DNA from 2 places in the Shewanella sp. K8 genome. Region 2 is predicted to be linked to the other one. Evidence: predicted binding sites of a transcription regulator. Region 2 holds the regulator's gene; the other holds the start of a gene.
The links. The regulator ArgR, encoded in region 2, controls arginine synthesis, uptake and breakdown. The targets are predictions, from matches to a motif close to ANTGAATANNTATTCANT.

Region 1: the regulator ArgR is predicted to act here: its motif matches at 1,859-1,876, upstream of argA (amino-acid N-acetyltransferase).

What each region holds. Positions count from the first base shown of each region.
Region 1 covers NZ_JAPEHY010000035.1:40,564-43,671, forward strand. Annotated here, with positions in the region: gene ON072_RS17065 (PH domain-containing protein) at 1-351, opposite strand, end outside; gene argA (amino-acid N-acetyltransferase) at 467-1,786, opposite strand; gene rpmG (50S ribosomal protein L33) at 2,287-2,460, opposite strand; gene rpmB (50S ribosomal protein L28) at 2,467-2,703, opposite strand; gene radC (RadC family protein) at 2,826-3,108, opposite strand, start outside.
Region 2 covers NZ_JAPEHY010000039.1:1,769-4,876, forward strand. Annotated here, with positions in the region: gene ON072_RS17830 (DUF4124 domain-containing protein) at 1-135, shown strand, start outside; gene mdh (malate dehydrogenase) at 214-1,149, opposite strand; gene argR (transcriptional regulator ArgR) at 1,435-1,905, shown strand; gene ON072_RS17845 (Dyp-type peroxidase) at 1,966-2,901, opposite strand; gene ggt (gamma-glutamyltransferase) at 3,000-3,108, opposite strand, start outside.

The sequences.
Region 1 (3,108 bases), on a different contig from region 2:
TATGCCCTGGGTACGCATGCCAAGCTTGGGGCCGTTGGCATCGCCGAGATTAATCACTTTCGCCTCTGAGATACGCAGATGCTCTGGAGCCAGGCTCTGGCCGTAGAATGGCACCTCGACCACCAGGCTTTGAGCCGTCAATTCCACCTTGGATGCCTGCGCCTGCCAAAATACCCACACAGATCCCGCCAGTGTTACCAACAGCAAACCCGAGGCGGCGCTCTTGGCCGTTGCCGGCATCTTCCGAATGCGGATCAGCAGCAAGATGGCCGCCAACATCAGTATCAAGGCGATAAAACTGCCACTGGCGATGCCGGTCAATGGCGCCAACTCGTAACTTCCACTGTTCATCTCTTGCTCCTTAATGGATAGGCATAAGTGGGCTTAGCTTAGGAGCTAAAGACATAATATGTCAACAAATGGAATATACCTGCTTACAAAAAGCCCCGCTGAGCGGGGCTGGTTTTTACAGGTCAAGCGCCAAAATTTTGGAGCGACGCTGGTAGTTATAGAGCTGCTTCTTCTTATTCGGCAAGGCATCTACCTCCACCAGCTCAAAGCCGTGTTCCAGGAACCAGTGAATGCTGCGGGTCGTCAACGCAAACAGCCTGGAATAACCACGCACCTTGGCCTGGCCTATGATGTTCTGCAACAGCAGGCTACCGCGATCGGCGTCGCGATAGTCAGGATGCACCACCAGACAGGCAAACTCGCCGGCGTTGTCCTCTTCAAAGGGATAGAGCGCCGCGCAGCCTATCACCAGGCCATCACGCTCAATCAGCATAAACTGCTCTATTTCTATCTCCAGTTGCTCGCGGGAGCGACGCACCAGGATCCCCTGCTCTTCCAGCGGGCGGATCAGGTTGAGTATGCCGCCAATATCAGCAATGGATGCGCGCCGCAAGCGCTCGGCACTCTCTGTGACTATCTGGGTACCTATGCCCTCACGGGAGAAGAGTTCCTGCAACAGGGCACCATCTTCCAGATAGCTGACCAGATGGCAGCGGGGCACGCCACTGCGACAGGCATCAATACTGGCCTTGAGAAACGCCATGGTGCCGACACAGCCTTCACCCTGGCCGGCCAGTTTATCGAGAATTTTTTGAGCATCGTTGGGCATCAGCTCGGCAATCACATCACCGTTGCGATCCAAAATACCATTCTGGGAGCTGAAGCCTATCATCTTGTCGGCCTTGAGCTTGATAGCCACCTGAGTCGCCACTTCTTCGGCGGTGAGGTTAAAGCTCTCGCCGGTGACTGAAGCCGCTATCGGCCCCATCAGGATGATGCAGTTGTTTTCCATCTGCCGTTTGAGTCCCTGAACATCGATACGACGCACCTTGCCTGAGAGGCAATAGTCAATACCATTATCGACCCCCAAAGGCTGGGCGATGACAAAGTTACCGCTGACCACGTTGATCTGCGCGCCCTGCATCGGCGTGTTCGACAGGCTCATGGACAACCTGGCTGTAATATCAAACTGCAAAGAACCGGCTACCTGCTTAATGACCTTGAGAGTGGCTTCATCGGTGATCCGCACGCCTTGATGGTAGGCAGGCTCAATCTGATTGTTAGCCAAGGCTTCGTCTATCTGTGGCCGGGCGCCATAGACCAATACCACCTTGATCCCCAGGCTATGCAGCAGAGCAACATCATTGATGATGGAGCGAAACTTAGGCTGAGCCAACGCCTCGCCCCCCAACATCACAACAAATGTCTTGCCCCTGTGAGCATTGACATAGGGAGCAGAATGACGAAAACCATCAACCAATTCTGTGGTACGCACCTTGGGATTTACCTCACACTCGTTAAAGCCGACATAAAATGAATGCCACCCCCGTGGCACGGACAACATAGTAATGCATTTAAATTCACTTAAAAAGAATTTATTTGCACAAATACTTATTTTAAATCTCTAACTATTCACATGAAGGGTAAGCCATATCCAGCGTCTTCCCCCCTGAGACTCAAACCGAGTAAATATTCGCCGCTGCGGTTCAAGTGATTGCATAGAAAGGTATAGCAGGGATCTGTTTAGAAAGTATGAATCCACCTGAACCGCAGAAGGCCAGCAGCCGGATTCTTACGCGGAATAACTCAGGACTAAAGTGGATTGGAGGTAGGACTAAAGTGGATTGAAGGTGATAGAGGCAGCTTGGTGACAAAGGAGATAAGCTTAAGGGCAACGAGAGCCAAACCGGCTCGACTACGGCCGCGGCGGCCAAATTCAAATCAAAAAAAAGCCCCTGCGAGAGGGGCTTTCCAAGAATTCAAATACCAAGTGAATTACTTGATTTTGGCTTCTTTGTAGATAACGTGCTGACGAACTACGGGATCAAACTTTTTGATCTCCATTTTCTCAGGCATGTTACGCTTGTTCTTGTCGGTAGTGTAGAAGTGACCAGTCTTGGCGCTTGAAACCAGCTTGATCTTCTCACGATTGCCTTTAGCTTTAGCCATTTTCTATTACACCTTCTCGCCACGGGCACGAAGTTCAGCAACAACGACTTCGATACCTTTCTTGTCGATAATGCGCATACCCTTGGTAGAAACGCGCAATTGTACGAAACGCTTTTCGTCTTCTAACCAGAAACGGTGGTTCTGCAGGTTAGGTAAAAAACGACGACGAGTTGCGTTTTTTGCGTGCGAACGGTTGTTACCAACCATTGGTCGCTTGCCAGTAACTTGGCATACTCTTGACATGTCAATCTTCTCCAAAAAACAATTTTAACGCTCGAGCATTAATGTGCCTCGTATGGCCGTCGCCCGAGGCACAAAGAGGGCGCATGTTATACAGGATAACTGAGGAAAGATCAAGCGATGGATCAATCCATCCATCCGCGTTCTGCGAAGGAAACTATCTCGCAATCCCCTACAACCATATGATCCAGAAGTGAAACATCTATGGTTGCGAGCGCACATTTCAACCGCTCAGTAATTCGCCTGTCAGCCTGGCTGGGCTCAGCCACGCCGGACGGGTGATTATGGCAAACTATGACCGCCGCGGCCTGTTTTTCCAGCACCAGCCTAACCACCTCTCGTGGATAGACGGATGCAGAGTCCAGGGTGCCATGGAATAACTCCACGAATTGGATCACTCGGTGCTGG
Region 2 (3,108 bases):
GTACTCAATACCCACACCAGACTACAACGTAAAGATGAGGCCTCCGGTGAAATGATTAAGATGACAGAAGAAGAACGGCAGGCGCAGATAAAGGAGCAGCAGGAGAGAATTCGGCTGTTTTGCCAAAGAAACTAGCCAGCAAGGCCAGAGAAGAATAAGTTCAAGTAGCAAAAAGGAGCGCCGCGGCGCTCCTTTTTATTCACTGAAGTTGACTTACTTAACGAAGTCTACACCCAGTTTGATATCCGCCTTCAAGGTATCCAGCATGGCGTCACGGGCATTGGTTTCAAACGCACTCAGCTCTCCATACGGCAGAACCTTTTCGATACCATTCTTGCCGAGTACCACTGGCTGGGCAAAAAATTCAGCGTGCTCGCTACCACCATCAACATAGGCGCACTCGATCACATTGGCTTCACCCTGCAGACCGCGGATCAGCGACAGACCGAAACGGAAAGCGGCCTGGCCCATGGACAGAGTCGCGCTGCCGCCACCGGCTTTGGCTTCAACCACTTCAGTACCAGCGTTTTGAATACGCTTGGTCAGGGCAGCAACTTCTTCATCAGAGAAGCTGACACCTTCAACCTGAGACAACAGAGGCAGAATGGTCACACCGCTGTGGCCGCCAATCACATTGACTTTAACATCGGCAACGTTCAGCCCTTTGGCTTCGGCGATAAAGGTTTCAGAGCGGATGACATCGAGAGTCGTCACACCGAACAGACGGTTCTTGTCGTAAACACCGGCTTTTTTCAGTACTTCAGCAGCAATGGCCACAGTGGTGTTCACTGGGTTGGTGATGATACCGATCAGCGCTTTGGGACAAGTCGCGGCCACTTTTTCAATCAGGTTACGGACGATACCGGCATTGATATTGAACAGATCAGAACGATCCATGCCCGGCTTACGGGCAACACCGGCAGAAATCAGCACCACATCGGCACCTTCCAGTGCAGGCGTTGGGTCTTCACCGGCAAAACCTTTAACTTCAACTGCTGTCGGGATATGACTCAGATCCACGGCAACCCCAGGCGTTACGGGGGCGATATCATAGAGTGACAGCTGAGAGCCGGCAGGCAATTGGGTTTTCAACAGAAGGGCAAGAGCCTGGCCGATACCACCAGCAGCACCAAGTACAGCAACTTTCATAGTTATCTCCGTCAATTCTCGGAATTATGTGTGACATAGATCTAATTCTGTGATGGCGCAACATTAAAGGATCGTCACAAAAATAGCAATTATCCCTTAGTCATATGACTCTGTTTCATCAAAAGCTGAATTAACTTCAGCGTTTTCTACTGCCCACTGAGGCTTCTTTTACCCACCAAATGACCTGCATTGCATTTTTATGCAGACATCTTGGGTATTTGTTGACACTTATCCGTTTGATATGCAGAATGGCCGGGATTTTCTGAATAACGACAGAAGAAGATGATGCAAGCAAGCAAAAATCAGGATGAGCTAATCAGAACCTTCAAGGCTCTGCTTAAAGAGGAGCGCTTCGGCTCCCAGAGTGAAATAGTCAATGCACTGCAAGCCGAAGGCTTTGCCAATATCAACCAGTCCAAAGTCTCGCGCATGCTGAGCAAGTTCGGTGCCGTGCGCACCCGTAACGCCAAGCAGGAGATGGTCTACTGCTTACCGGCCGAACTAGGGGTGCCTACTGCCGGCAGCCCGCTGAAGAATCTGGTATTGGATGTGGATCATAACCAAGCCATGATAGTGGTGCGTACCAGCCCGGGCGCGGCGCAGTTAATTGCCAGGCTGTTGGACTCCATCGGCAAGCCAGAAGGTATTCTGGGCACTATCGCCGGTGATGATACTATCTTTATCTGCCCTTCCAGCATCAAGACCATTGATGAAACCCTGGAAACAGTGAAGTCGCTGTTCAATTACACAGACTGAGTTGAAAATGCCATAAAAAAACGCCCTTCAATGAGGGGCGTTTTTGTTTTTATCGCGCTATTAATCATCAAACTGGATCATGAAATCCAGAGAAGGGGCAAAGAAAGAGGAGCCTGTTACCGCCTGAGTAAAGTGCATCAGGTGATCATGGTGCCCTTCTCCGTCACCGAAAACCATACTGTGAAGCATCTTTTCAAAATGGTTAGGTGTCTTACAGGTGGAAATAAACATCAAACCCTGCTGTTTTACAGAACCATAGGGCATGCTCTGACGCAGGATCTCCATCGACTCACCATTGTCATACTTGAGATTTACCCGCTTGATATGTGCCGTCAGCGGTTTGTCTTCCGAGGCGTACTCTATGTTGTCCTGCTTGGTGCGGCCTATGATGTCTTCCTGCTTTTTCTGCGGCAGTCTGTGCCACTTACTCAGATTATGGACATATTTCTGTACATGAATGTAGCTACCGCCGCGAAATGCATCGTCTTCATCACCTACCAGGGCTACAGCTTGACGGCCTCTGCCCTTGGGGTTTTCTGTGCCATCGACAAAACCGGTCAGATCGCGGCTGTCCATAAAGCGGAACCCGCGCTCCTCCTCTTCCAGTTCAGCCAACCCTTCCAGCATTTCGTTGACCTCATTGGCTACCAGATGAAGAATATCCAGGCGATCACAACGCAGGTGAATAAAAATATCGAACTCTATCGCCGGCGCATCCCGGTTACCCGACTCCATAGCAGGGAACGGCCTGAGTTCAGCCGGTCTGCTTCCCGGATAGAGGTGATCCCAAAAGTTGGCACCAATCGCCACAAAGGCGTTAAAGGCACTGTCGGCATACTGATCTGCCAGCTCATACAAATACTGGGCGACATTGGCCAGGCAAGGACGCAGTTGTGACTCCCCGCCTTCGTTGGCATTGAACATCAGATAAACGCTGTGCAGATTTCCCTCAGCGCAGATTCCCAGTTGTTCCCGTGGCATAACCTGTGTATCCATTTGCAATCTACCCTTTCAGATTAATTCATCTTCGGCCTTATTATCCGCAACTTGAGCGTTAATTTGAATTAGCTCACGCACGTTTTTGCCGATTGCTTTCAATAACCTGATGCCTGCCCGTCTTTACGGGACTCGGACGCTCCCCGATAAACGCCGCTTTCAACATTGACGCCTATGGCCTGATAACCACCAAAAGCCCCGAGAGAA